Regions from separate parts of the Priestia aryabhattai genome, predicted to be linked through region 2. Evidence: riboswitches for the same ligand, from Rfam matches in the RefSeq annotation. Region 2 holds a riboswitch; each other region holds the start of a gene.
What was found. Region 2 has a riboswitch for S-adenosylmethionine ahead of mtnW (2,3-diketo-5-methylthiopentyl-1-phosphate enolase). Riboswitches for the same ligand answer to the same signal wherever they lie in the genome.

Region 1: another riboswitch for S-adenosylmethionine. It lies ahead of M3225_RS22845 (phosphoadenylyl-sulfate reductase); the one in region 2 lies ahead of mtnW (2,3-diketo-5-methylthiopentyl-1-phosphate enolase).
Region 3: another riboswitch for S-adenosylmethionine. It lies ahead of M3225_RS01025 (sulfite oxidase-like oxidoreductase); the one in region 2 lies ahead of mtnW (2,3-diketo-5-methylthiopentyl-1-phosphate enolase).
Region 4: another riboswitch for S-adenosylmethionine. It lies ahead of M3225_RS20595 (Na+/H+ antiporter NhaC family protein); the one in region 2 lies ahead of mtnW (2,3-diketo-5-methylthiopentyl-1-phosphate enolase).

What each region holds. Positions count from the first base shown of each region.
Region 1 is NZ_JAMBOQ010000005.1:354,796-362,407, reverse strand. Features, by position in the region: gene cysC (adenylyl-sulfate kinase) at 1-359, opposite strand, end outside; gene sat (sulfate adenylyltransferase) at 372-1,523, opposite strand; gene M3225_RS22850 (inorganic phosphate transporter) at 1,576-2,655, opposite strand; gene M3225_RS22845 (phosphoadenylyl-sulfate reductase) at 2,675-3,388, opposite strand; SAM riboswitch class I at 3,642-3,744, opposite strand; gene cdaS (sporulation-specific diadenylate cyclase CdaS) at 4,058-4,684, shown strand; gene M3225_RS22835 (VOC family protein) at 4,782-5,165, shown strand; gene M3225_RS22830 (potassium channel family protein) at 5,232-6,020, shown strand; gene M3225_RS22825 (YugN-like family protein) at 6,030-6,434, opposite strand; gene M3225_RS22820 (glucose-6-phosphate isomerase) at 6,535-7,612, opposite strand, start outside.
Region 2 is NZ_JAMBOQ010000003.1:498,892-506,503, forward strand. Features, by position in the region: gene M3225_RS15620 (carbon-nitrogen family hydrolase) at 1-281, opposite strand, end outside; gene M3225_RS15625 (pyridoxal phosphate-dependent aminotransferase) at 394-1,566, shown strand; SAM riboswitch class I at 1,696-1,802, shown strand; gene mtnW (2,3-diketo-5-methylthiopentyl-1-phosphate enolase) at 1,883-3,127, shown strand; gene M3225_RS15635 (2-hydroxy-3-keto-5-methylthiopentenyl-1-phosphate phosphatase) at 3,124-3,789, shown strand; gene M3225_RS15640 (methylthioribulose 1-phosphate dehydratase) at 3,786-4,424, shown strand; gene M3225_RS15645 (1,2-dihydroxy-3-keto-5-methylthiopentene dioxygenase) at 4,440-4,955, shown strand; gene M3225_RS15650 (sugar ABC transporter substrate-binding protein) at 5,079-6,155, shown strand; gene M3225_RS15655 (sugar ABC transporter ATP-binding protein) at 6,172-7,612, shown strand, end outside.
Region 3 is NZ_JAMBOQ010000001.1:200,305-207,916, reverse strand. Features, by position in the region: gene M3225_RS01055 (2-methylaconitate cis-trans isomerase PrpF family protein) at 1-458, shown strand, start outside; gene M3225_RS01050 (cyclase family protein) at 710-1,225, shown strand; gene M3225_RS01045 (hypothetical protein) at 1,222-1,464, shown strand; gene M3225_RS01040 (GNAT family N-acetyltransferase) at 1,433-2,068, shown strand; gene M3225_RS01035 (YjgB family protein) at 2,096-2,674, opposite strand; gene M3225_RS01030 (hypothetical protein) at 3,107-3,475, shown strand; SAM riboswitch class I at 3,621-3,727, shown strand; gene M3225_RS01025 (sulfite oxidase-like oxidoreductase) at 3,804-4,466, shown strand; gene M3225_RS01020 (MogA/MoaB family molybdenum cofactor biosynthesis protein) at 4,500-5,012, opposite strand; gene moaC (cyclic pyranopterin monophosphate synthase MoaC) at 5,025-5,513, opposite strand; gene M3225_RS01010 (molybdopterin molybdotransferase MoeA) at 5,628-6,893, shown strand; gene M3225_RS01005 (WGxxGxxG family protein) at 7,331-7,582, shown strand.
Region 4 is NZ_JAMBOQ010000004.1:387,515-395,126, reverse strand. Features, by position in the region: gene M3225_RS29670 (hypothetical protein) at 60-188, shown strand; gene M3225_RS20595 (Na+/H+ antiporter NhaC family protein) at 228-1,538, opposite strand; SAM riboswitch class I at 1,623-1,729, opposite strand; gene M3225_RS20590 (ABC transporter permease) at 1,831-2,598, opposite strand; gene M3225_RS20585 (ABC transporter ATP-binding protein) at 2,591-3,502, opposite strand; gene M3225_RS20580 (YtoQ family protein) at 3,681-4,121, shown strand; gene M3225_RS20575 (Ger(x)C family spore germination protein) at 4,278-5,489, opposite strand; gene M3225_RS20570 (spore germination protein) at 5,473-6,597, opposite strand; gene M3225_RS20565 (spore germination protein) at 6,604-7,612, opposite strand, start outside.

The sequences.
Region 1 (7,612 bases), on a different contig from region 2:
ATCTCACGCACTTGAGCGCGATCCTCTTGGAATGGAGAAATAAATGCTGTTAGTACCACTTGACCGCTGTCTACAAATAGCTTAGAAACCTCACCGATACGGCGAATATTTTCTGTACGATCTTCAGCAGAAAACCCTAGATTCTTATTTAAGCCGAAACGAACATTGTCACCATCTAATACATAGTTGCGAATATTTTTATCAAAAAGCGCTTTTGCCACTGCGTTTGCTACGGTAGATTTACCTGAACCCGAAAGACCTGTAAACCATAATACAAAACTGTGATGATTATTTTGCTCGCGTCTTTCCTCTTTTGTAATTCCAGCATCATGCCACGTAATGTTTGTTGATTTGCTCACTTCAACCGCTCCTTATTTTGAAGATACTTTTTGTTTTGCTAATCCTTTAATTAACACTTCAATTACTTCTTTACGACTGAATGTGCTTGGTGGCACTTCTCCGTTACGAAGCATTTCACGTACCTTTGTTCCAGATAGAATCATATGATCTTCCTTGCTGTGAGGGCATGTTTTCGTTGATGCCATCGCTTCACACTTCTTGCAGTAGAAGCTGTGTTCAAAGAATAAAGGTGTAATTCCTAATTCATCTGCTGTAAAGTTACTGAAGATTTTTTGTGCATCATATGTTCCATAGTAGTCACCAACACCAGCGTGGTCACGGCCTACAATGAAATGCGTGCATCCAAAGTTTTTTCGAACCATTGCATGGAAAATAGCTTCTCTAGGTCCAGCATAGCGCATCGCAGCAGGGAAAACTGCTAAAGCTACACGATCGCTAGGATAATAGTTCTCTAAAAGTACTTCATAACTTTCCATACGGATATCTGCTGGGATGTCGTCTGACTTTGTTTCTCCTACAAGAGGATTTAAGAACAGGCCGTCTACAATTTCTAATGCCGTTTTTTGAATATATTCGTGCGCACGGTGAACAGGATTACGAGTTTGGAATCCAACAACCGTTTTCCAACCGCGTTCTTCAAATGCTGCTCTTGTTTCAGTTGGATCTAGGTAATACTTTTCAAAACGCGTTTTAGGTGTACGTTCTACAAGTACGATTGGACCTGCTACGTATACATTTGGGCGTTCCATCATTTTTTTCACGCCAGGATGAGCAAGTTCTGCTGTGCGGTACACGTTTTCTGCTTCCTTTTCTTTATTTGGCGTATATACTTCAGAAACTTCTAAAACACCATACGTTACGCCGTTTTGAACAAGTTTTACTTTGTCGCCAATGTTTAATTCTTTAGCTTGCTCTTCTGTTACAGGAAGAGTGATAGGAATACTCCATACTGTTCCATCTGCTAGACGCATATTTTCAACAACTGATTGATAATCTTTTTCTCCTAAAAACCCTGTAATTGGGCTGTAAGCACCAATTCCAATTAGTTCTAAGTCACTTAGAGCCATGTTATCTACTTCGATTTCTTTTGTTAGTGAAGTGTAGTCATATGTTGGTTGATATAAATTAATTAATTCTCCACCGTGTGCTTGAATTGTTGTCATTTTGTAAAATCCTCCTTAAATAATTAACACAATATAATAAAAAGCACTTGAATTAAGCAGTCATTTTTTCTTTTTCCGACTGCAAGCTTGCTCTTTTTCTTCTAGTCGTTCTAGCTAAGCTTAGAATACCTGCTGTGGCAATACATCCGCTAGCTAGCACCATAAATGAATATAAGTCGCTTTCAAGTACTAATTTCACAAGAACATATGAGATTACGAGTGAAAATACAGGCGATACCACCCAAACCTTCAACATTTGAATAACCACTTCGCGCTGTTCTTTCGTAAATCCCGTTTTCGCTGCGCCTATTCCAATAATAGAAGACGTAGTAACCTGTGTAAGAGGTACTGGTAAACCAAACAATGAAGCGACTGTGACAAGAGAAGCACCAGTACCTGAGATAATACACCCTTCTCCTACAGAATAGCGAGTAATTTTTTTTCCGTTTGTTTCAATAACTCGGCCGCCTAGTAAAAGAGCTCCGAGCGCGACCGCCAACCCTCCTGATACAACACCCGTTTTAGCATCCATTAATCCAGCTCCTACTAGAGGACCGACAGCATTTGCCACGTTGTTCATTCCAGCTGAGAAAGCTTCAAAGAATCCCGTCACTATAACTAAAATCGTTAAAACTCTTTTCCACTTTCCCTCTGCTTCTTTTTTATGCGCTCTGCGCTTTATCACTTTTCCAATCAAAAAAGCAATCACAAATGAAACTAGCGGAACAATAATCCAAAAAGACATGACAACTAAAAGTTTTTCCACATACAAAGATTGATAAGCTACTCCTACTCCAACAACTGAGCCAACTGTTACTTCACTTGTTGATAGAGGGATACCAATCAAATTCGCGAAAAAGAGTGACAGCGTTGCAGCAGCCAGAATGATAATAACTAACTCTACTGACAGTAATTTTTCAGGTATGATACCTGAACTGATGGTTTTCACCACCTCACCGCCTCCGGTAATGGCTCCAAGCACAATACCTATAGCACAGATGAACAGGGCCACTCTTCGCTTTTTAATCGCACCGGAGCCGTATGAAACGCCCATAGCAGCTGCTGCACCGCTTGCCCCAATATTCATTGCAAAAAAAAGTGCAATGATAAAGGCAACATATAAAAGCATCATTTATTCAGCTCTTTCGTATTTAAGATTCGTGTAATCCGCACTCAACTTTTTGCGTACCTGCCCATCTTCCTGAACGTAAATCGTCTACATTGTAGGCAGGTGCGGTACAAGGCTCACAGCCGATACTTGGGTAGCCTTGATCATGAAGTTTGTTATATGGCAAATCATGCTTATACACATAGCGCCAAATTTCCTTCCAAGACCAATGAATTAACGGACAAACTTTAACTTTCTTGAATTTCTCATCTTTATTAAAATAATTCGTGTTGGCACGAGACTCAGACTGCTCGCGTCTCAAACCAGAAATCCACGCATCATAAGGAGCAAGAGATTCTCTTAATGGGATGATTTTTCGAATTTGACAGCATAGGTTAGGCTGACTCTTCCAAAGCTCATCTCCATGTTTTTCAGCTTGTTCTGCAAGAGTTAAATCCGGTTTTTTCATATGAATACGTAAATCAGGGAAGCGTTCTTTAATTGCATCAATCACTTCATATGTTTCTTTAAAATGAACGCCTGTATCTAAAAAGACAATTTCAGCATCTTTTTTCACTTTTGAAATTAAATCAATTAACACGATTCCTTCGATCCCAAAGCTTGATGCATAGATAATTGAATCTCCGTAGGTATCATACGCCCACTGCAATGCTGAAAGGGCTCCTTTTGTTTCATCTTCACTGTCGAACTCTGGAAATGTATCGCTCCAGTTTTCGTACGTATATAAATCTGCCATTTTCTTCACTCCAATTCTTAGTTATCCGCGTTATCCAATAAAAAAAGACGGTTTTACCCACTAGAATTGGATAAAACCGCCTCTAGTGTGTCTAGTCAGCGAAACTATTTAATTCTTACTTTGCTTCGACGTGTTCAAAGATTTGTTTTAAGTCGGGGTTACAGTCATTGGTGTCCCTCCTTAAATTATTGCTTGCGCTATATCAAAATAAAAAGTCTTCCATATTGAAAGACTGGGTAGGCAATAAATTTTCACCTTATCTTTCAAAATGATACACACTTTGCTGGAATTAGCACCTTGCTAAGCAGGTTGCCGGGGTTCAGCGGGCCAGATCCCTCCACCACTCTTGATAAGCATTTTTTAAAAATTTTAGCATATTTAGAATATTTGTCAACATTAAAAATCATATATCCGATAAGAAAACTATACTTTAAATTCACAGAAATATCTATACTTTTATTTAAAACAACATATGTAAATTTAACCCAAATGTGAACATATCAGTTTATGAAACGCTTTCTTTTTTCTCCAACTTTTTATATTCTCTTGCTAAATAAAACACAAAATAAATCTCTCTATAAAATTAATAAGGGATTTGTAAGCTTTACGGATAATTCACCCCCATTAGCACACATTACAGATAACACTGACAGATAGGAGCTGTATAAGATGGAGAGACCACCCTTTCAATTAGACGATACAATTAAAAATAACGTGCGAACATATTTACAGCAGATTTCAACTGAAGCCTCTAATTTAATTAAACATTTAGACACGAGTGATCATTGTATCCTATGTGATTTTGAGGAGATGAGAAGGTTATTTCAAGATGTTCAAGCTACGGCCGCCTCTTATTACTTGCGTCATTACTTATCGCCTTATACATTTGAATATGCTGCTCTGTCCTTAGCTATTCATAACCTTTCTGAGAAACGTCACGGCGCTTTAATTGTCATTGAACGGGAACAAAATGTAGACCCTCTTATTCAAAAAGGAATGCCTATTCAAGCTCCTGTCAGCGCTACGCTAGTTGAGACGCTGTTCTATCCAGGGACACCCTTACATGACGGAGCCGTCCTAATTAGAAACAATCAGCTTATTTCAGCTGCTAATGTTTTACCTCTCTCGTCTATTATTTCAAGGAACAAAAAATTAGGAACACGTCACCGTGCAGCCATTGGAATGTCGGAAAAATCGGATGCATTAATTTTAGTTGTATCTGAAGAAACAGGTAAAATTTCGTTTGCTCTTGATGGAAGCCTCTACCCTATTCACTCCAGCAAAAATATGATTTAAGAGCCCTTTCCTGATAAGCAGCCCTATCTTGACTTCTATATCCTTTCTCTTTAATATATTTCATAGTTTTTACATACTATAGATACGGGTGATGCATATGGCAATTTTAAAATTTGAACATGTAGGCGTTCAAGTAAAGGATATAGAAGAATCTATTGAGTTTTATACACAAAAAGTGGGATTAGAGCTCATCGAAACACTACCACATACCGATCCGTCTTTGAAACTAGCTTTTCTAGGTTTAGAAGGCAATGTAATCGTAGAGTTAATTCAAGGGTATAACTCAAGCTTACCTAACGAAGGTAAAGTTCATCATTTTGCGCTGGCAGTAGACGGAATTGAAGAGGAGTTTGAGCGTTTAAAATCAGCAGGCGTTTCATTTGTGGAAGAAAACATTGTAACTTTGCCAAATGGAGCAAGATACTTATTTTTCTATGGTCCAGACAAAGAATGGATTGAATATTACGAAGTAAAAAGATAAAGATATCTTATACCTTCAATGAAAAATGGTCATACTGTGGCTATGACTAATCACTGGAGGTTTTTTATGATGGAATGGCTATTATTTCGACTTTTTCGTCGTTCTATTTTAGTGCGGCTTCTTTTTATTATCGGCTGCCTTGTTCTACTTTTTGGCACGCTTATACATTTCCTAGAGCCGCAAACGTTTGGAAATGTGTTTGAAGGAATTTGGTGGGTTATTATTACAATCTCTACTATAGGGTACGGTGATTTCGCTCCAACCACTACGATTGGAAGATTAGCTGCAATTATTTTAGTCCTGATCGGAACGGGCTTCATTACTACTTATTTTGTCACGCTTTCTAAAATTGCTGTTTCCACTGAGAGCGCTTATTTAGAAGGAAATTTAAAATTCTATGGAAAAGACCACTTCATCGTTGTCGGGTGGAACGAGCGCGCCAAGCTAGTATTAGAATCTTATCGCGACGCATTTCATAAAGAAGAAATTGTTCTTATTGACGAATCTCTGACTAAAAACCCCATGATTTGTGATCGCGTTCATTTTATTAAAGGAAGTCCTTCTCACTATGAAGTATTAGAGCTTGCCAACGCTCGGTACGCAAAAAAAGTGCTGATTACAGCGGATCAGCATAAGGCAGAAGAATATGCAGATATGAACACTATTGTTACGCTAGTCGCTCTGCAAGGAGTGAACCCTTCTATTTACAGCATCGTTGAATTGTTAACAAAAAAGCATATTCAAAATGCGCAAAATTTGGGTGTAAATGAAATGATTAAAACAAACGAGTTAATCAGTCAGGTCATGTATGAACATATTTTTGTGAAGAAATTAGAGAGTTTAAAAAAAGAATAGTTCCTTCAATTACTGAAGCAGCGCCTCTTCTGCCTCTCTGATCAGCTCTTCTCCTAAACTGATATACTTTTCTCGAAATGAACCGTCTGCGTCTTGGGGTTCTGCAAATTGATTAAATGAAGCACTCACATTTCCATTGTGAACATTGTCATCTAGGCCAATTTGATATTTATGTGAAAGTAAAAATGGCGTACCAATCTGTACGGTTGTTCCTTTAGAATCCAGTTCCCCATTCGTAGCTGTAAACGGGATACGTAAAAACTGATAGCCGACTTCATCATCCATCTTATAGTCGAATGAACCATGGTCATAATCCCAATTTCCTCCGACGTTATACCCAAGCGGCTTAAGCGTTTTTTCTAATTCATAAAGTTTGAATAATGTCCCGTCTAATCTTGAAGATAATTCAATCATGTTATTCCTCCTCTGTTTTAACATGTCCTTTTTCCAGCATTTTATCCTTTATCTCAAAAGCAAAAAAGTTCACCTTCTAACAAGAAGGTGAACTTTTTATTTATTTCAAACGCTTTTCTAATTCTGCTTTTTTCTCTTCAAAACCAGGTTTCCCAAGAAGAGCAAACATATTTACTTTATATGCTTCTACTCCAGGCTGATCGAATGGATTTACTCCTAATAAATAGCCGCTGATTGCGCATGCTTTTTCGAAGAAATATACAACATATCCGAATGTATACTCATCTAACGCAGGAATGTTCACAACTAAGTTTGGAACGCCTCCATCTGTGTGCGCTAGCATTGTACCTTGGAACGCTTTTTTATTTACAAAGTCAACTGTTTCACCAGCTAAGTAATTTAATCCATCTAAGTCCGCTGCATCTTCTTCAATTGTTAGCTCATGACGAGAATCTTGAACTTGTACAATTGTTTCAAAAATATCGCGACGACCTTCTTGTACATATTGACCTAAAGAATGAAGATCCGTTGAGAAGTTAGCAGATGAAGGATAAATACCTTTTTGGTCTTTTCCTTCACTTTCACCAAATAACTGTTTCCACCACTCAGCAAAATATTGAAGAGCTGGCTCATAGTTAATCAGCATTTCAATTGTTTTTCCTTTATTATAAAGAACATTACGAGCTACAGCATATTGATAAGCTGGGTTCTCTTCTAGCTCTGATGATGAGAATGCTTCTTGAGCATCAGCTGCCCCTTTCATCATTTGTTCGATATCAAGACCTGCAGCAGCAATTGGTAATAAGCCAACCGCTGTTAATACTGAATAACGGCCGCCTACATCATCTGGAATAACAAATGTTTCATAGCCTTCTTCGTCCGCTAATGTTTTTAATGCGCCGCGTGCTTTATCTGTTGTTGCATAAATACGCTTGCGTGCTTCTTCTTTGCCGTATTTCTCTTCTAATAATTTACGGAAGATACGGAAAGCAATCGCCGGTTCTGTTGTTGTACCAGATTTTGAAATAACATTAATAGAGAAATCTTTATCTTGTAAAACATCCATTAAGTCTTTCATGTATGTTGAGCTGATGTTGTTACCAGCAAAAATAACTTGCGGAGTTTTACGCTGTTCTTTTGATAATGTGTTATAGAATGAATGCTGAAGCATTTCAATA
Region 2 (7,612 bases):
GTGACGCCTTGTTCTGTTTTTTTCGCGATCGAACCTGCAACAATGTTTACTTCGTTCGTTTTAGCAAACTGAGAGATTAATTGCTTGGCTTGCTGTCCTTCATCATCTGCAATTTCGTCTAGCCGCGTCAAGTCATAAGCTGTATCCCATAGCTCAGGAAGTACAAGGATGTCAGGGTTTTCTTTCAGGGCTTCTGTCATTTTTTGTTCGATATATTTTCGGTTTTTAGTTGGGTTTCCAAATGCAATATCAAGCTGCAAACACGTAATTTTTACACTCACTTTATCATCCATCCTTTTTGTAGTAGTTGAAAAAAATGACTTTACAAGTTGAGTATTACAATATATTATTTGTGACTAGAATTTCAAGAATTTTTTGAGAAGGTGTGCGATGATGAAACAATTTGAGCAATCGGAACTATTAAAAAGTTTACCAAAACAATTTTTTGCATCACTTGTAGGCAAGGTAGGAAAAGTAATGGCCCAGGGGCACGATGTTATTAACTTAGGGCAGGGCAACCCTGATCAGCCTACTCCTTCACATATTGTAGAAACACTTCAAAATGCAAGTGCTAATCCTATGCATCATAAATATTCTCCATTTCGCGGACACCATTTTTTAAAAGAGGCCGTTGCGACTTTTTATAAGCGAGAATACGGGGTTGATGTGGATCCTGAAAAAGAAGTAGCTATTTTGTTTGGCGGGAAAGCTGGACTTGTTGAAATTCCACAGTGCTTATTAAACCCTGGAGATACGGTGCTGGTCCCCGATCCGGGATATCCTGATTACTGGTCTGGAGTAGAGCTTGCAAAAGCCAACATGGAAGTGATGCCGCTCACGGCTGAAAATCATTTTCTACCGGTATACGAGGAGATAAGTGAAAGTGCTAAAGAACAGGCAAAGCTCATGTTTTTAAACTATCCGAATAATCCTACTGGTGCAGTGGCAACGGCAGAATTTTTTGAAGACACCGTGGCGTTTGCTGCCGAGCACGATATTTGTGTGGTACACGACTTTGCCTACGGAGCAATTGGATTTGATGGTAAAAAGCCAATCAGCTTTTTACAGACTCCTGGTGCAAAAGAGACGGGAATTGAAATTTATACTCTTTCTAAAACGTATAACATGGCGGGATGGCGAGTTGGATTTGCTGTAGGAAATGAAAGTGTAGTAGAAGCTATTAATCTTCTTCAAGATCATATGTATGTCAGTCTCTTTGGGGCGGTTCAAGAGGCAGCCGCCGCAGCTCTGTTGGAATCTCAACAATGCGTGAACGATTTAGTTAAGCGCTATGAATCTAGACGCAATATTTTTATCCAAGGGCTTCGAGAAATTGGTTGGGATGTTACATCTCCAGCGGGCTCCTTTTTTGCATGGCTAAAAGTTCCTGGAGGATATACTTCTGAACAGTTTTCAGATTTACTTCTTGAAAAAGCTCACGTTGTAGTGGCGCCTGGAGTAGGCTTTGGAACATATGGTGAAGGCTATGTGCGCGTAGGACTGCTGACGGATGAAGAGCGCATGAGAGAAGCTGTATCTCGAATAAAAAAATTAAATTTATTTTAAAAACGCATTGACAATCCTTTTTGAGTTGGCTTAATATGTAAGAAGTTAACGAGATTAATAACCGATAAATCCTAGCGGTATTTTTATTTAGTATATAATCTACAAATTCAATTTAAATAAATAGCAACTTTCTTATTAAGAGTAGGTGGAGGGACTAGCCCGATGAAGCCCGGCAACCGACTTAACGCATGTTAAGCACGGTGCTAATTCTTGCAGCAACAGCTGAGAGATAAGAAGAGCAACGAAAACCTCTTCTTAATCACAGAAGAGGTTTTTTTTATTAACGATATTAAACAGCAAGGGAGTTTTTAGCATAATGAGCGAAATCGTTGCAAGCTACTTACTACATGATAATAAAGGGAATTTTCATAAAAAAGCGGAAGGAATCGCCTTAGGACTAACCGTCGGTTCATGGACAGATCTGCCGCTTTTAGATCAACAGCAGCTTCAAAAACATAAAGGGCGCGTCGCGTCAGTAACTGAGCTTCAAGATTGCGAGCGTGTAAACGGATATTTAGGTGGAGAAATTAAGCAGGCTATTGTCAAAATTGCTTATCCAACTGCCAACTTTTCAAGAGATTTACCGGCTATTTTAGTTACGGTTTTCGGAAAACTATCACTTGATGGAAAAGTGAAATTATTAGACTTGGATTTCCCTGCCGAATTATTAGCTGAATTCCCAGGACCGCGCTTTGGAATAGAAGGTATACGAGAGAAACTAGGCGTTTATGACCGTCCGCTTGTGATGAGTATTTTTAAAGGCGTGATTGGAAGAGACATGACGTACTTAACAACTCAGCTGCGTGAGCAAGCGCTTGGTGGAGTGGATTTGGTTAAAGACGACGAGATTTTGTTTGATAGTGAACGAACACCTTTTGAAGCACGCGTCACAGAAGGGAAAAAAGTACTGAATGAGGTATACGAAAAAACCGGACACCGCACGCTGTATGCTGTTAATTTAACGGGACGAACGTTTGAATTAAAAGAAAAAGCGAGAAAAGCAGCTGAACTAGGAGCCGATGCTCTTTTATTCAACGTATTTGCTTACGGGTTAGATGTACTGCAGGCACTTCGAGAAGATGATGAAATTAACTTGCCGATTATGGCTCACCCAGCTGTTAGCGGAGCGCTTACGCCATCAGAGTTTTACGGTTTTTCAAATTCATTATTGCTTGGAAAACTATTGCGTTTAGCCGGAGCAGATTTTTCACTGTTTCCATCACCATATGGAAGCGTAGCTCTTTCTCTTGAAGATACGACTGGCATTGCCTACGAATTAACGCGTCCTGTGTACAAATACAAGCAGTCTTTCCCCGTTCCTTCAGCAGGAATTCATCCTGGAATGGTACCGCAGCTTATGAAAGACTTTGGCATCGACAGCATTATCAATGCAGGAGGCGGAGTTCACGGCCACCCAGACGGAGCAATTGGAGGAGGAAAAGCATTTCGAGCGGCGATAGATGCAGTACTCTCTGATCAAACATTAGCTGAAAAAGCGGAGGAATCAAAAGAATTGCAAAAAGCTTTGCAACTATGGGGAACAGTAGAGGTGAAAGCATGACATCGTTAAAAATCTTTTGTGACTTTGATGGGACGATCACAAATAGTGATAACATTATTGCCATCATGAAACAATTTGCTCCTCCGGAGTGGGAGAGTATTAAAGACGACGTGTTGGCACAGCGCGTCTCCATTCAAGAAGGAGTAGGGCAGATGTTTGCCTTGCTCCCCGTGGAATTAAAAGAAGATATTATTTCTTATATTTTAGAGACGTCTGCTATTCGAGATGGATTTGATGACTTTATTGCGTATACAAAAGAGCATCATATTCCGCTTTATATTGTAAGCGGAGGAATTGACTTTTTTGTAAAACCGCTTTTAGGAAATCGAGTTGCAGAGGAAATGCTTTACTGTAACGGATCTGATTTTTCTGGTGAGTATATTTCCATTACGTGGCCTCATACATGTGATAAACAGTGTACAAATGACTGCGGCTGCTGTAAGCCAACTATTATTCGCCATCTTGCAGATGAAAGAGATCATACGGTTGTCATTGGCGATTCGATTACGGATTTGCAGGCTGCCAAATTAGCTGATACGGTCATTGCACGTGACTTTTTAATTGAAAAGTGTGAAGAGCTATCTCTACCGTATCGCCCTTTTTCTACTTTTTATGATGTGATTCATCATTTACAAGAATTAACAGAAGAGGTGAAAGCATGAGTATCATGGCTCAGCAAAGATTGCATGAGCTTGCAGATATAAAAGATGAGTTAGCAGAGCGCGATTGGTTCTTCGGTACAAGTGGAAACTTAGCGATTAAAGTGGACCAAAATCCGACAACTTTCTTTGTATCAGCAAGTGGAAAAGACAAAAGAAAACGTACAAATGAAGATTTTTTATTAGTTGATCAATACGGAAAGCCTGCAGAAGAAACGCATTTAAAGCCTTCTGCTGAAACGCTTTTACACGTTAAGATTTACGAGTTAACGAGCGCTGGGTGCAGTCTTCATGTACATACAATCGACAACAACGTAATCTCTGAATTGTACGGAGATGAAGGGGTTATTTCGTTCAAAGATCAAGAAATTATTAAGGCGCTAGGTATTTGGGAAGAAGATGCGGAAATTACTGTTCCGATTATTCCGAATTACGCAGATATTCCGACACTAGCAGAAGAGTTTTCTCACCATATAAAAGGCGATCAAGGCGCGATTTTGATTCGTAACCATGGAATTACGGTATGGGGGAAAAATGCATTTGAAACAAAAAAAGCGCTAGAAGCCTATGAATTTCTATTTAGCTATCATGTCAAATTACTGTCACTTAAAGGCATTAAGCCAAAATTGCATTTATAAAAGGAGGAAACAACAATGGCGCAAATTCGCTTACATGTAAACAATAAAAGAATTGAAACTCAAGAGGAAGTATCAGCTTTTCTAGCAAACAATGAAGTTATTTATGAAAACTGGGATATTACAAAACTTCCAGAAAATCTTCGTGAAAAATATGATTTAACTGATGAAGAAAAAACAGAAATTTTAAACGCTTTTGGTGAGGATATTAAAGATATTTCTGAACGCCGCGGTTATAAAGCTCAAGATGTTATCTCATTATCGGAATCTACACCAAATATTGATGAATTGTTAAAAAACTTTCAGCGCAAGCATATTCATACAGATGACGAAGTTCGCTTTATTGTAAGCGGTCATGGAATCTTTGTTATTCAAGGAAAAGACGGCGAATTTTTTGATGTTGAATTAGAGCCGGGTGATTTAATTTCAGTACCAGAAAACATTCTTCATTACTTTACACTAATGGAAGATCGTAAAGTAGTCGCTGTCCGAATTTTCGTGACAACTGAAGGATGGGTACCTATTTACGCATAAGGATTACTTGTAAAGCATAGGTCATCATCACCCCCGCTTTTACATCTAAAAGCGGGGTATTCTTTGGATTATTATAAAACTAACTATTTTTATGTGAATAATAAGTTTAATAGGAGGAACACCATGAAAAAGGGTAAAAAAATGCTATGGCCACTTACTTTGCTCGTGCTTCTAGTCTTTGCGCTGGCTGCTTGCACGAAAGAACAGCCAAGTCTAAACGAGAAAGCACAGGCAGCTCCAGCGCAACAAGCAGCTTCTACTAAGCCTGTACAGCAAGAAGGAAAAAAGATTACGAAAGATACAAAAATTGCTCTTATTTCTGAATTTACTTCAGGCACTCACGCTGCTCAGTACATAACAGGTGTGACAAAAGCGGCTAAAAAAGCAGGAATACAGCTATCCGTTTCTGATTCAAACAATGATCAATCTAAAATGGCTGCTTATTTAGACACGGCTATTAACCAAAATGTTGACGGTATTATGATTGACCACGGCCGGGCTGAAACCCTTGAACCTGGCGTGAAGCGCGCGATTGCAAAAGGAATTCCAGTTATTGCAACAGACGTAGAATTAAAAGTAGACGGTGTTACAACCATCGATCAAGACGATTATATGCTTGCGCTGCAGGGTCTGAAACAAATGATGCAGGACATCAATGGAAAAGGAAACATTGTATATGCGTTTGTTGGAGGCTTTGCACCGATGGAAAAGCGCGATAGCATTTATAAAATTATGATGAATCGCTATCCAGATGTAAAACAAATTGCTACGTTTGGAAGTGCAACGGACAACACCTCACTGGACACACAAAATAAAATGGCTGCTGTGTTGAAGCAGTATCCGAATAAAGGAGACATTGCGGCCGTTTGGGCACCTTGGGACGAATTTGCAAAAGGAGTAACAAGAGCGATTAAAGAAGCAGGACGAGATGAGATTAAAGTATACGGAGTAGACTTATCTGATGAAGATCTGCAAATGATGCAGGCAAAAAACAGCCCGTGGAAAGCGTCAGCTGCTGTAAATCCAGCTTCAGTAGGAGAAAAGCAAGTTGACCTGCTTCTTAAAAAGATTTCAGGTCAAGAGATCCCTCGTTATTATTCATTTGATCCGGTTTTAGTAAAACAAACAGATTTGCCTAATCAAACGATTAATATGGATCAGCTTAGTCAGTACGTAGAAGAATGGGGTAAAAAAGAATAGAAGTGGAGGGACAGATATGACGAACGAGCTTTCAATGAAGAACATTACAAAAAACTTTGGTTCTTTTCAAGCGCTGAACAAAGTTGATTTTACTGTTCAAAAAGGGGAAATCCATGCTTTATTGGGAGCCAATGGTGCCGGTAAAAGTACATTGATGAAAATATTGTGCGGAGCTTACGACGAATACGAAGGAAAGATCTACAAAAACGGAGGGGGAATCTCCATTTCTTCTCCTAAAGAAGCTAAGAGCCACGGCATCGTCATTGTACACCAAGAAGTCGATGTAGCGCTGATTCCTTCGCTATCAGTAGCTGAAAACATTGTGTTAGACGTGCAGGCTTCTAAGAAAAGTAAGACATTTGTAAACTGGAAATCTATTTATAAAAAAGCGGAAGAAGCTCTTTCTTTACTTGGTTCTTCTCTATCCGTTAGAAAAAATGTCGTTGATCTAACTCTATCAGAAAAACAGCAGGTGCTTATTGCACGTGCAATTGTACAGAATGTTGACTATTTAATTTTGGATGAACCAACCGCACCTCTTAGTGTGGAAGAGACGAAACAATTGTTTTCTGTGATGAGAGAGCTGAAGAAAAGTGGAGTAGGCATTATTTATATTTCACATCGTCTTCAAGAAGTGGTTGATATTTGCGATCGCTTAACGGTTTTAAAAGACGGACGCTATGTAGCTACAAAAGAAACTTCACATACATCGATTGAAGATGTGATTACGCTCATGTTAGGAACGTCTTCTGTAAAAAAGTGGTTCAAAAAATCAGTAGGAATTGGAAACGAACTTTTACATGTGGAAGCATTATCTCTTCCAGGGCGCCTTTCTAATATCTCTTTTCATGTAAAAGAAGGAGAAGTAGTAGGTATTGCTGGGCTTGTGGGAGCAGGGAAAACCGAGCTGTGCCGAAGTCTATTTGGGTTAGAGCAATATGTGAGCGGAAGTGTTCGGTTAAAAGGCAAGAAACTAAAGTTGAATAAGCAGCCGTATTATTATATTGCACAAGGTCTTTCTCTTGTTCCTGAAGAACGAAGAAAAGAAGGAATTTTTGTCCATGAATCGATTGCAGATAACTTAGTTTTGCCAAGTCTGTCCCGCTTTACAAATTATTCGTTTCTAAAGCGAGGAAAGATCAAAGAAAAAGCGCAGAAAACTACTGGGCAAGTTGGCGTAAAGGCTCATTCTATGGCGCAGTCAGTTGGAACGTTAAGCGGTGGAAATCAGCAGAAAGTAGCAATCGGAAAATGGCTTGTTACGGACTCTAGCGTGCTGTTATTCGATGAACCAACTAAAGGGGTTGATGTCGGCTCCAAGCGAGAGATATTCGACTTAATTACAAATCTTGTGTCACAGCAAAAAGGAGTTGTTTATGCAACCTGTGAATTCGAGGAGCTGCTAGGGATAGCGGATCGAATTTATGTCATGTACAACGGAAAAATCGTGAAAGAAT
Region 3 (7,612 bases), on a different contig from region 2:
AACAGCTGATGCTATTTGAAGAAATTCGTTCAATTGCAGCGGAAAAAGCGGGGCTGGCACCTCGAGACAAAGCAACTAAACTATCACCAGCCGTTCCTAAAATGACAATTATTGCTCCTCCTATGGACCACCGCGACGGGACTGGAAGAGAAAAAGCGACTTCTCAAATGGACGTATTAATTCGCATGATGTCTATGCAAAAGCCGCATCAAACGCTTGCGATTACAGGAGCGATTTGTACAACGGCGGCTATTTATACAAGTGGCACGCTGCTGTCAGAAATGGTTCAAGTAAAAGGCGATACCGTTCGGCTTGCTCATCCAATGGGAATTATGGAAACCAGTGTGAATCTAAAAAATGGACAGGTTAATGGAATCAAAGTAGTGCGTACAGCCCGCCTTATTTTTGAAGGATTTGTTTATACAAAGCATACGTACGATGTGTGTTTATCAAGTTAATAATGTTCTTTAAAAAACCTCTTTCTAGGAAACTAGGAAGAGGTTTTTTGTGTTAGACTATTTTTACTGAATATTTAAAAAGTAGGTGAAGGTATGAAAAAGAGAACGTATATCGATCTAAGCCACGTAATTGAAGATGGAGTTATGACGCATAAAGGCTTGCCAGCCCAATTATTTGCGATTATTTAAGCCGAGAAGAGTCTAAGAAGCTTTATGAACCAGGCACTGAATTTCAAATCGGTAAAATTGAAATGATCACAAATACCGGTACGTATATTGACGTGGCGTTTCACAGATATAAAGACGGAGCGGATTTAGCTCAAACGGCTATTGATAAAACAGCCGGGCTAGAAGGGATCGTTGTGTCGATCGATCCGACTTTAACGGCTATTGATGAATCTCATTTTCAACATATAGACGTAAAAGGAAAAGCGGTATTAATTCATACCGGATGGGATTGCTACTGGAATACAGACGATTATTTAGAAAATCATCCGTACTTAACAGAAAGTGCCGCAGCTTATTTAGTATCTCAACAGCCCGCTCTTGTTGGAGTTGATTCGATGAATATTGACGATACAAAAGGAAAAGCAAGGCCAGCTCATACGCTGCTGTTAGGATCGGACATTGTGATTGCTGAACACTTATGTCACTTATGTCACTTAGATCAACTAACGGAGCCATTTTTATTTTACGCGGTGCCTCCTAAAATAAAAGGAGCCGGAACGTTTCCAGTAAGAGCATTTGCGGAGGTAGAAAGAAAATGATGCAGTTACGTAGATACAGAGAAGTGCAGGAGTTTAAAAAGGAAGTAGAGCCGCTTTTAATAAAAAATGAAGTTCTTCATAACTTAGCGCTGGGCATTTTACACAGCTTAAATGAAAGCAGCAAACCGAATTTTATGGGCGTTATTTTAAAAGATAGCAGCCGTGCTGCGTTTGTTTTGCTGCAAACGCACCCCTCAGCAAATCATTTTGTCTCAAATCCAACAGCTAACGGATTGTGAACTGAACGAAGTGGCGAAGCTATTACAAGAAATCGAAATACCCGGTTTGGTTGGAGAAAGACAAACGGTTTTATATCTTTCTCAACAACTAGCAGCTCTAAAAAATCAAGAAGTTTCTTTAAAAATCGATCAGCGCATTTATCGGCTAGACAAAGTGAAAAAAACAGCAGACACTGACGGAGTTCTAGTAAAAGCAAGGTTGGAGCACCTTTCGCTAGTAATGGAGTGGATTTGGAGGTTTATGGATATTATTGGAGAGCCTGTATCAAAAGAGCAAGCTGCCAAAACAGGAGAAACTTTTATTGAAGCAGGACAGTTATTTCTATGGGAAGTGAGCGGAAAGTACCTATCCATAGCCAATGCCGCGCGTCCAACAGCGCATAACATCACGATTAACTTTGTGTATACGCCTCGGGAAGAACGTAAAAAAGGCTATGCATCAAGCTGTGTGTCTATGCTTTCTCAGCTCATGCTAGACAGCGTTTTTCAAACAACAAGCTTATACACAGACATTACAAACCCTACGTCTAATAAGATTTACATGGATATTGGCTATGAACACGTAGCTGATTCAGCACTAGTTTTATTTCATGAAAAAAAGTAGCAGACTGTCTGCTACTTTTTCTATTACTTAAGGTTTTGCAACTAAGTTTACGTGATTTAACGTTTTTGCATCATCAAAAATAAATTCAAGATCATAGGCGCCGGCATGATACGTGTACTTCGTTTGAGTAGTACCATCACCTTTTACTTTACTTGTAAAGTTCGGCTGACCTAATTCTTTCTTTAAGTTAGCTTGCGTAATGGATCCTAAATTTGTTTGGCGCTCTACATTTGTACCAAAATAGCGGATTTCGTTAATTACGTTATTTTGGTCATATCCAAATGCATATCCAGGGTGGCCCATTTCCGCATGATAGTAGTCAAAGTTGTTTGATGAACCTTCAGGCGGAGGACCGAACTGATCTCGAACATCTTGACGCAGGCTTTTACCAATTTTTAAGTCTGCTGTTAAGCGTGGCACTTCTCCTTGCACCGCCGCATTATAAATTTCATTAATGTTTTTTACAGCTGTTTGACTGCTTGTTTCTTGGGATGTAGCTGCATGTGCTGGTGTATCAAACTGAGCAACAGGAGCAAATCCAAACGCAGCAATTCCTGTAATGGTTGCAGTAGCTGCTAATTTTGATAATCGTTGTTTCATTTTCATAATCTTTTCCTCCTATATATATCGATTTAGCAACTCCGACCTACCTAAAGAGCAGGTAGGTAGCAGACGCTTAGGTAAACCCTTGGGGGAATAGTCAAGGAGTCTTAGTTGAGTTGGTAACTGATATATATATACTTTAACACGCCTTTTAGAATGTAAACGTCAGGCGAAGTAAAAAGTAAAAAACGATTCATTTATCATAGGTGAAAAGATTGGTTTATATTCCTTTATTATGTAAAAAACGTAATATAGGGAGGATTCTAATTTTTTATAAAAAAGTAAATGAAAAATGTAAGTATGATACAATAACTCAAGTATTTGTTAAAAATATAAAATATATTGTAGCTGTGTATCTAGGACTTGGTGTAAAAACAAGTTTGGGGCAAGCTGTTGTATTAAATAGAAGAAAAAGAATGTAAAGGAGAGAAAGAAGTGTCAAAACGATTTGTACTAACTATCGCCGCTGGAGCATCCATAATAGTCTCCGGCGCGCTGCTGCTATTAAATTGGGAGAAGGTGTTTGGAGACTACCGTCCTATTCAAACAGCGAAAGCCGTAGATAAATTAGAAGTGGGAAGTCAAGATTTAGCAAAGACTACGGATCGAGATGATGCCCTTCACTATATGGTGAAAAAAGGTCATTTAGATGGATATATTAAGCTGATGAATGAAAAAGGCTATGTGCTAAAAGAAAAAGATATTGATCATAATCGACTTGTTTTTAACAATGTACAAGAGAATCAGCAAAGCTACTATAAGCGCTTTGCTAGGAAGTATACCATGATTGAAGGAAAAGAATAAAAGCCTTGACTTGTGTTTTGATAGAAAAAAACCTTATAATCCTATCTGCTTTTAAAGTTTTTTATGTGAAAAAGAAAAATAATATTGACAATTATGACAAAAAGCTTAATACTGACTTTATTGCATAAAACAAATACAATTCGTTTCCTTATCAAGAGAGGTGGAGGGACTGGCCCTGTGAAACCCGGCAACCGCTGTTTATGACAGAATGGTGCCAAATCCTTAAGAGCGTATTGCTCTTAGAGATAAGGAAGAAGCTGAAACGAAGCTCTTCCTTATCTGTTTAAGGAAGGGCTTTTTATGTAGAAAAAACAACGAGGTGATACATTTGAACAAAGCAGACCGTATTAAACGAATGAAAACACCGGAAATCGATCCAAAGTATGAAGGACGAGTGCCTCCGGGGCAAGTAGTGACGGAGCGCTTTCCCATTTTACATGAAGGCGACGTGCCGGAGTATAACTTAGAGGAGTGGACGCTTCGAGTATTCGGATTAGTAAACAAGGAAGTGACCCTTTCATATCAAGATATATTGGACATGCCGCAAACGACGGTAAAATGTGATATTCACTGCGTGACGAGATGGACAAGGTTTGATAATGAATTTACGGGCGTGTTGTTTACAGATTTTTTAAAAGCAATTGGCGTGGAGTTAAAAAGTAAATACATCATGCTGCACGGAGACAATGATTATACGTCAAACATTGAGGTGAAAGATTTACTCAGAGACGATATTCTTCTAGCTCATTCCTTTAACGGAGAGCCGCTTACGGCTAAGCATGGGTATCCGTTAAGATTGATTGTTCCGCATTTGTACTTTTGGAAAAGTGTTAAATGGCTTCGAGGCTTTGAAGCTATTGATGAAAACCATCCTGGCTTTTGGGAGCAAAACGGCTTTCATCTTAGAGGAGATCCGTTTAAAGAAGAGCGTTTTTCTGGAGAAGATTTAGGCATTCCAGAAGATGAGTGGGTACATAAAGACTATGATTAATGAAAATGCCTATGCGTGTGCATAGGCATTTTGTTAACGCTGGCGGTTTAATTCCCACACAACGTGACGAAGTTCGGGCAAAATCAGTTTGGTCATGGCTAGACGAACAGCACCGCTTGATCCCGGTGTAGAAAAAACGGCTTTTTCGTTAATCGTTCCGGCAATTGCTCGGCTCATAATTGCTGCGCTGCCAATGTCTTCAGTGTAGCTCAGCATGCGAAACAGTTCGCCAAATCCAACGATTTCTTTATGAATCAGCGCTTGAACGGCTTCAATCGTGACGTCTCGTTTTGTGATGCCCGTCCCGCCGTTTGTGAGGACAACGTCAATGCTGTCATCACTGCATCCGGCAAGTATGGCTTGTTGAATCGACGTTTGGTCGTCTTTTACAATTTCGTATGAAGCTACTTGCATGTCATGTTCTTTTAGAAGTTCAATCATCAGCGTGCCGCTTTTATCAGTTTCTGTTGTGCGTGTATCTGATACCGTAATGACTTTACAGCGAACGGGCTGAGTTGCTTTGGATTTATGTTCGTGTACGCTCATTTCGTCCCTCCTTTAAGCTTCCGTGCGCTTATAGTCACCGTTTTTGCCGCCTGATTTTTCAAGTAAATACGTTTCGCCGATAATCATCCCTTTATCAATGGCTTTGCACATATCATAGACAGTTAATGCACAGGCAGAAGCGGCGGTTAAAGCTTCCATTTCAACGCCCGTTGAGCCTTCTGTTTTAACAGTTGCTTCTATTAATAAACGGTATTGATCATTGCTTGTGTCCCAGTCAAATGAAAGGTTAACGCCTTTTAATAAAAGAGGGTGACACATCGGAATAATGTCAGACGTGCGCTTTGCAGCCATGATTCCCGCTACTTGTGCGACAGCAAGGACGTCGCCTTTTCCGATTTTATGTTCTACAATGGCTTCGTGAATTTCTTTGTTAACAAGTATGCTTGAACGAGCTGTTGCAACGCGGCGAGTGATAGATTTTTCGCTAATATCGACCATATTGGCACGGCCTTGATCATTAAAATGTGTAAAAGAAGACATCGGTATTTTCATCCTTTTTCAGTAAATTTTGTTGTATGATAGAAATAGTGAGATATGCTATGATTTTACACCATAGCGCAAAAAGTGAACAGACATAAAGGAAGTGAAGAATCTATGTTAGAAAGCAGAACACCTATTTCAATTCCTGAAGCAATTGAAAAAGTTATGACATATAAAAGAAAAGGCAGCATCGAACGCGTATCGATCACCGAAAGCTACGGGCGCTATTTAGGAGAAGATATTATTGCTGATCAAAACGTGCCTCATTTTAATAAATCGCTTTATGACGGCTTTGCGGTTCGAGCACAAGACTGCATAGAAGTATCAAGTGAACATCCTGTGGAGTTCGAAGTGGTAGGTGAAATTGGTGCCGGTTCTGTCTATGAAGAAGAAGTAAAGCCGTTTCAAGCGGTGCGCATTATGACAGGAGCTCAAGTGCCTGCTTCGTGTGATGCGGTTGTGATGCTTGAAGTAACAACGTCGTATAAAAAAGAAGGCAAGACGTATATGGCGTTAAGCCGGCCGGCTTCAAAGTGGGCACACATTGCGTTAAAAGGAGAAGAAACGAAAAAAGGAGACGTGCTGGTTTCAAAAGGAACGCGCATCAATCCGGGCGTCACAGCTTTTTTAGCTACGTTTGGCTATGCGGATGTAGCTGTGGTCAAACAACCGGTTGTTGGGGTGTTAACAACGGGAAGCGAACTGCTTGATGTAAATGAACCGTTAGAACCAGGGAAGATCCGCAATAGTAACTCTTATATGGCACTCGCGCAAATCGTAAGAAGCGGCGGGGTTCCAAAATATTTAGGCAAACTTGAAGATGACTTTGACCGCTGCTATGAAGCGGTAGAAAAAGCGCTTGAAGAAGTGGATATTTTACTGACAACCGGCGGCGTATCCGTTGGGGACTATGATTATTTACCTGCTATTTATGAAAAGCTTGGCGCGAATGTGCTGTTTAACAAAATTGCGATGCGACCGGGAAGCGTCACAACAGTCGCAGAACGAAATGGACAGCTGCTGTTTGGGTTATCAGGAAACCCATCTGCTTGCTATGTTGGGTTTGAACTGTTTGTTCGTCCGATTGTTCGCAGCTTTTTACATTCACCTCTGCCTCATTTACATAAAACAAAAGCGGTATTAAACGGCCGTTTCAAAGAGCCTAATGCATTTACGCGAATGGTGCGAGGAGAGATTTCAGACGAAGGAGGAAAGCTTGCCGTGACGCCGGTTGGCATGGACAAGTCAGGCGCTATTTCGTCTCTAGCTGCTGCGAATGCCTTGATTGTTCTTCCAGGAGGAGAGCATGGGTATGATGAAGGAATAGAAGTAAACGTGCTGCATCTTGAAAAAGAAGGCACGAGCTCGCTTTGGGTATAAAATAGCTATTTTTTATGCAAGAGTTCTAGTCTGAATAGTAATCAAAATGCTGGTAGGTCAACAATGTATACAGTTGTGTATAAATGAGAAAATGAGTAGGCGAACGAGTCCTTGTGTATTAAGGGCTCGCTTTTATGATGTGTTCCGGAAAGAGTGATTATGTTAACTATAAATCATATACAGTCCAAAAATAGAAAAAACTACCTTAGAGTTAGGGAGAAGGTAGTTTTTTCTATGACGTAATTAGGTTTCATGAGTGATGCTTCATTGCATCTTGGGTAGTTTGCTTAATAGATAAGAAATATATTCATACTAATTTTAAAGGCTTCTTTATTTTGGGTATTAGTGAGTAGTTTTAAAAGATATATCTACTTAACGAATAGTAACTAATAACCTTGGGAACTTTATCTATTAACGAAAGGAAAGGAGGGGAAAGTATGCAGAAAAAATGGTCTGTTTTATTATGTACGTTGGCTTTAGCTATGATGACTTTCATCTTACCTGTTAATGCTGAAAATAATAACGTAGATAGAACAAATTATAATGATGACGTAAATACTCGAAATGTCACTACAGCAACTGATGTGGATGATGACAATGATTCACCTTGGGAATTGCTTGGATTATTAGGACTAGCTGGTCTTTTTGGTCTTAAAAGAAGAGATGATCGTGAAGAGAAAGTTCGTTAATATCTATTTTGTATGAGTAGAGATTATCGA
Region 4 (7,612 bases), on a different contig from region 2:
GCAATAAGCTAAACCCGTTACAATCGTGTTTTTATTCATTTACGTAAGGAGGTCATTTTATGGGTATTTTATTATTCATTTTATTATGCGGAATTGAGATTGGAGGAGCGGCTTATGCACTTAAACAAAATGAGACGCTTTGGAAGGAGTTAGACAAAGAAAAGCCAGCTGATTTTTTCAAACAGTAAAAAACCCTTAAAAAGAACATTCTTTTTAAGGGTTTGGCATTACGCAGCTTCTTTAGATGATTTTGATTTTTTATTTAACCGAGGAAAACCAATTACAATTGCAATGATACCGCAAACCGCTGTTAACATTGGATAGAATGTAAATGGAATAATCTCAATCGGTGACACTTTGGCAAATCCTGCTGCTAGAAGCATTTGTGCACCATAAGGGATAAGCCCTTGAACGCTGCATGAAAACAAGTCGAGCAGACTGGCTGATTTACGATTATCAATTGAATACTTATCAGAGATTTCTTTCGCTAACGGACCTGCCGTAATAATTGAAATCGTGTTATTAGCCGTTGCTAAATTTGTTAAACTTACTAATCCAGCGATACTGAATTCTCCGCCTTTTTTTGTTTGAATGCGCCGTGTTAATAAGTTCAATAAGAAATTAATACCGCCGTTATAGCGAATTAGCTCAACCATTCCGCCAATTAAAAGAGATAAAATAATTAATTCCGACATTCCGCCAATACCTTCTGTCACAGTTTTAGCAAGAGAAGAAAGCGTGTAGCTTCCGTCAGCTAATCCGATCACGCCGGCTAGTACAATGCCTCCGGTTAAAATGCTTAATACGTTTGCACCAAATATTGCCGCTGCTAGCACACCGATATAAGGCAAGATTTTAAACCAGCTAAAATCTTTAATTTCTACTGAAGACGTGTTGCCAAGCGTCATTACAAGCAATAAAATCACCGTAACGATCGCTGCAGGAAGTACAATAAAAAAGTTTACTTTTAATTTATCTGTCATATTTGTTTTTTGCGTACGAACTGCTGCAATGGTCGTATCAGAAATTACGGATAAATTATCTCCAAACATTGCACCACCAACAACGGCCGCAATTGCCAGTGTAATGGATACATGCGCTTGCTCACTGATTCCTACAGCGATAGGCCCTAACGCAGCGATTGTTCCCATTGACGTTCCCATCGAAATTGAAATGAATGCGCCAATAACAAAGATTCCGACTACCACTAAGCTTTGCGGAAGCACAGACAGAGCTAAGTTTACCGTTGAATCAACAGCTCCCATGCCTTTAGCGACTTCGGAAAAAGCACCTGCTAAAATGAAAATAAGCACCATAATAATGATATCAGGATGCCCTGCTCCTTTAGCAAAACGTTCAACTTTTACATTAAGTGAATCTTTGCGGTTCATAGCCAGCGCCACAATGGCTGCAATGATGATAGCTACTAATACCGGCAGCTTATAAAAATCTCCCGTTATAATTCCTGATCCGACAAACAGGACTAAAAAGACGCCCAGCGGTAACAGCGCCCAGCCGTTTCCTTTTTGTTGTTCCATTCTTAACACCTCTTGTTTACGTAATAAAAAAGACCTCTTCTTATTGATAAGAAGAGGTCTCTTATTTGTATCATAAGATTACCCTTCTCATCTTCCAAACGAAACATCGTCTGCTGGATTTAGCACCGCACTGCGTACAGCCAGTTGCCGAGACATCATAGGGCCAGTCCCTCCGTCTCTCTTGATAAGAAGTTTGTAGTTGTTTTAAAAATAGTCTTTCACTACTGTAATCTCTTTTTATTTAATTGTCAAATGCTATTTTAGAAAAATATATAGTGCGAAAATTCTCACATCAATTAGCTACGTCACGTTTCAAAAACGCTACCCATGCTACGCCCATAAAGAAGACAAAATGCGCTATTAAGATAAAGATTGAAAATGGAATTGTCATTCCGTCAAACATCGGCTTCATTCCGTCCATATACTGCACAAAGTCCGTGTTGGCAAATAATAAAAATTTCCCCCACCATAAATCTAGCTCCGATACTAATCGGGTTACAGCTTTCGCACCGATACTCACAACGATAGCTAAACTTGAAGCAAGCGCGCTATTTCTAAATAAAGACGACAGCATAAATGCGAACGTCATCATCATGAACGTTTCCATATACGCACTGTCATACGTAAGCGTAATATGTTTAAGCAGCTGCGCATCTCCTTCTAGACTGGTAAATCCAAAGAACAATGCTCCCCATACAAACGAAAAAAGTAAATAGCTCAGTAAATAATACAAGCTAATTAAAATGAGCGTTATGTACTTGGATGTTAAAATCGTTGAACGTCTAGCCGGGCGAATTAAAAGAAGCTTAATAGTACCTGCTTCAAACTCTTTTGAAACAATCGATCCCCCCACAGCAAGAGCGAAAAATTGAACAAGAATCAGCATACCTGAACTAAATGACAGGAAGTTCAAAATGTTTTCTTCTGTCCCTGCACTGTTTGCCACTTTCTTCATTAAAAGAGCCATACAAAGAGTTAAAATGCCAATTGTAATAAGCGTGATTTTTGTACTTCTTTTGTGAAACCATTTCATATGTTCATTTTGAATTAACTTAAGCATGGTGCTCTCCTTCCGTAACGGACATAAACGAATCTTCAAGCGTCTCATAAACAGGGGTAATTCGGTAGACTAAAATGTCGCTGTCCACTAATTTTCTATTCACAGCTGGAATTTGCTCTTTTACAATCGCTACATCGATAATATCTGATCTCATCGTCACTTCAAATTCTTGTGTTAAAAGATCCACTGCTTTTTGCGCGTCAGACACTTCAAATTCTACATACATTCCTTGATCTTGACGATTTGGAGATAGATCTTGAATTGCTTTTAACTCACCATCTTGAATAATACCAACGCGGTCACACAATGCTTCTACTTCTTTTAATAAGTGGCTCGCGATTAAGATTGAAATTCCTTCTTCTGTGCAAAGCGTTTGTAAATATGTACGAAATTCTCTCATTCCCGCTGGGTCTAGACCATTTGTTGGTTCGTCTAGTAAAAGCAATGCAGGCTTATGTAAAATAGCTTGAGCTACTCCTAAACGCTGTCTCATTCCAAGAGAATACGTCTTCACTTTTGCATGAATGCTGTTTTCAAGCTTTACTAAAGCAATCACTTCATCCAAACGTTCTGATGTGATCCCTTCATGCATATTAGCAAAGTGTTTTAAATTTTGATAGCCCGTCAGATAATCATAAAACTCAGGGTTTTCAATAATCGCTCCAATTGATTTCATAGCTGATGTAAACTGTTCTTTTAAAGGAAAGCCATTGACGGTAATCGTTCCCTTTGTTTCTTTAATCAGCCCTACTACCGTTCGAATTAGCGTTGTTTTACCAGAACCATTTGGACCAAGCAACCCAAAAATCTCACCGCGCTTAACGGATAAGGATACATCATGCAAAATGGTTTTCTTCCCAATTACTTTACTGACATGATCTACTTGTAGCACTGTTTCTGTCATCATGTACATCCTTTCTTTAATTAGCAATACGCCTTCTATTGTTTCTCTTTTTTATCTATTTGTCTACCATAACCTTATTTTTTGGTAAAGCACCCCATTCAAATCATTCGTATTATCCGCTTACATTTGATAAAATAAAACAAATATTAACTATCAGTTAGAGGAGGACTTTTACATAATGAACTTAACTGTATACCTTGCCGGGCAAATTCACGATAACTGGCGAGACGAAATTAAAAACCAAGCGGAGCAATTAAACCTTCCCCTTACGTTTGTTGGTCCGATGGCAGACCATGACCGCTCCGACAACATTGGAGAAGAAATTTTAGGAAAACAGCCTAACGCTGTTTTAAAAGATGAAGCTGCTTCCCAAATTAATAATTTACGTACGCAGGTGCTGCTGAAAAAATCTGATGTGGTCATTGCTTTATTTGGCGAAAAATACAAGCAGTGGAACAGCGCAATGGATGCTGCGACAGCCATTTCATTAGATAAACCGCTAATTTTGGTTCGCCCTGAAAAACTGCACCACCCGCTTAAAGAACTGTCAAACAAAGCGCAAGTTGTAGTCGAAACGCCGGAACAGGCTCTTCAAGCGCTTGCTTATATTTTTGAATAACAAATAAGAGCTGCCGGTTCTGGACAGCTCTTATTTACCATTTCTCCTCGAAGTTTCGTACTGAATATAGGGGGAATATTTTTTAGCCAGCTCTAAGGTTATCCTTTGGGCTTTTTTATTTCTGAGATCAAAACAAGCAAAGCTAAACTTAGATACTCACTTTTTTGATCCTGACGTTCCATAATCTTTAATTATTAATTTCACATCATAGTTAATCGGTACTTCACTAAACGTTTGATCCCAATTGTCTTTGACCCTCATCCATACCCTAGGCCTCTTAATTCTCAATTGATTTCCGAATCCGGCCACATCGACTTTATATTCTTTTTGCATTTTTTCTACTGTGTTTCTTACGAGATGCTTCACTTTTTTTTCTGAAGTTTTTTGCGCCTTCTGTAAAAATTGGTTTTTTAAAGGGTTTCCGGAGACCACCCAATTTTCAGACAGCCGTCCCTCTGATTCAATATGTACATCAAAAGAGATATTATTTCCTCTAACATGAGGTTCAATATGACTTTTCATAGATTCTATTTCATATACGATCAGCTGACTGGTCTTTTTATCAAAGGTTTTCACTAGCCCTCCTTTCCCTTTTCCTGTGATCCAAGTCAGACCATCTAGTTCTTCTTCATTCAAAAAACCAATCATTTTGTTTGTTTTCCCTTTAATTATGGCAGCACCAGCAAATTTGATTTCTCCATTTGCTGATAATACATTTTGCAACAGAAAACTAGACCCTGATTGAATCTTGCTCGCTAATTTAATAAGCGGCATAGGCGGTAAAATTCGTGTTGTTCGATATGTATTGTCTATCATTCCATACAGATGAAAAGCTGGGATCTCTCCTGCTGTTTTTGATTCTAATGTGTCGCTGGCTCTCCCTTTACTAATAAACACAAGACAACTAGGTCTAAAATCATTGTTACGAAGATTTTGATCCACTAATTGTTCTAAACTGTACGCCCGTGCAAGGGCCCCGCTGATAACCATCACTTTCATATGAGGACTGGTTAAAGGAGTGTCACTGCTCAAAGACAATTCACGAAGCATTTGGAAAGGAGAATCTCCTGTTCCAGACACATTTACGTAAGGTTTCGGTTGGGAACCTCCTTGTTTAGTGGCTGAACTTGCCACCTGGGGAGTGATCAGTTGGTAGGTTGAAGTAATTAGGTTCTTTTTGGGATACCCTTCTCCTTGCTCATCCAATTCTTTTTCAATTATGGACTCCTTAGCTTTATCAAATGCCATACCTACCCCTAAACTTTGCTCTTCAATTTCATGACTGCTCCAACAACTTGTTAGAGGCAAGAGCAAAAGAACAGAAAGCAAAACCATTAAGAACTGTACATGATTATACGTTTGTTTCATACTTTACTCCCTTTACTTTTGAAATGATGAGAAGAAGCAGCGGCAAAGCGCCAAATAAAACCAAGGCAACATTGCCAATCATATCTCCTAGTTTAAACACATCATTGATAGTTTTAGGAATCATGGAAATAAGATAAATAATGGGAAGTAAACCATACATAAATAGACGAATATCCTTCTGGAAAAGTTGTGATAGGCCTAAAGAAGCGCTATAGTGACCGATATTAAAGCAAGTAAACATCTGCATAATCCATACTACGAGCAACAAGGAATCAAATCGTTCAAAGATTAACCCAGTTAGCTCAAAACTTCGTATGAGATCAAGGGTTGGCCATGTTCTCGTGACGACTCCATCCACTGATAACGCTCCGATAACCATCACGACTGCAATGACATAAAGGCACAAAGGAATCATAACGCCAACCAGCACAGCTTTTACTGCTTTGTGCGGCTCTTTCATAAATGCCAGTATTAGCAGCATAATTTCAGGACCTGTGAATGCGAGAGCGGTTGTCTTTACCCCTTTCAGTACAGGGATGATGCCCTCCCCTAGTACCGGGCGCAGATTATCTATTTCAAATATTTTGATACTCATAAACGCTACTAACAAGAAAAGAATAACTGTGATAGGTAATATAATGTCGAACAGACGAGCAATTGGATTTATCCCCCCTCTGATTAGATAGAGACTTGCCCACATAAAGGGCATAATAATAGCCCATTTAGGGGTTCCTTCCAACAATAGATATCCTGTTACTTCTGCCAATGCACGGGCATGAAAACCACCAAGTACTAAAAAATAACCCGTAACGAAGAAACCAAATAGCTTTCCTATCCATTTCCCCACAATTTCTTGACTGTATTGATAAAAGGTTTTTTCAGGAAACCGTTGACTTAATTTCACCATGATTACTCCCGCTATCATGGCGATTATCCCACCTAAAATAACACTTAACCAAATATCAGGTGTTTTCACTTTTTCTGCAGCTGCCCGTGGCAAACTGAGAATCCCTGTTCCAAGTATAAAATTGATAACAACCACAGATGCTTGAGATGTGGTGATACGATCGTTTGAATTGATCATTACCCATGGTTCACTTCCTTTCATCGTAAGCTACCCTTTTCGTAAAGGATCTTTGGTATGCATCATCTTTGGACGTCGTTTCATCATCATAAGAGGCATACGGACCATCAAGTCTTTCCATTCGCTTAAACGATAAGGGACAGCAGGACTCATATAAGGTACGCCAAAACTTTTTAGTTTCACCAAATGACTCATCATGAAAAGGAAAAATAAAATAACGCCATATAGCCCAAGAATGGAAGCACAAAGCATGGCCACAAAGCGAAGAATACGCAATGTAATCCCTACACTGTACTGAGGAATGGCAAACGATGAAATTGCAGTTAACGCCACTATAATTACCAAAATGGGGCTAACGATCCCTGCCTGAACAGCAGCTTCTCCAATGATTAACCCACCGACAATCCCCATTGCAGGACCAATTGGCTTTGGTAACCGGAGTCCGGCTTCCCTCAAAATTTCAATAGCTACTTCCATAAATAGCGCTTCGATAAGAGCTGGAAAGGGAACCCCAGATCTCGTTCCTATAATAGAAATAGCTAACTTAGTCGGAATTAGCCCTGGATGAAACGAGATAAAAGCAATATACAAAGCCGGGGTAAAAAGAGAAAGAACTACTGCAATATAACGAAGGAAACGAATGAACGTGCCAGGAATCCACCTTTCATAATAATCTTCGGGTGACTGTAACATCATGCTGAATGTAACCGGAGCAATCAAAGCAAAAGGGGTTCCATCTAATAAAATTGCTACTCGCCCTTCCATCAAAGCAGCAATTACACGGTCAGGACGCTCGGTGTTCTGTACCTGAGGAAAAGGACTAAGATAATTATCTTCAATAAGTTGTTCGACATAACCTGATTCTGGAACATTATCAACATCAATTTTCTTAATCCGTTTTTCTACCTCTTTTACTAATTGTGGATCAACGACCTCTTTTATGTAAGCGACAACAAGGTCTTTTTTAGAACGCTTTCCTACTTGGAATTTCACTAGCGACAAATTCTCAATATCCCCATTTCCTCTTAAAAGAGATGTG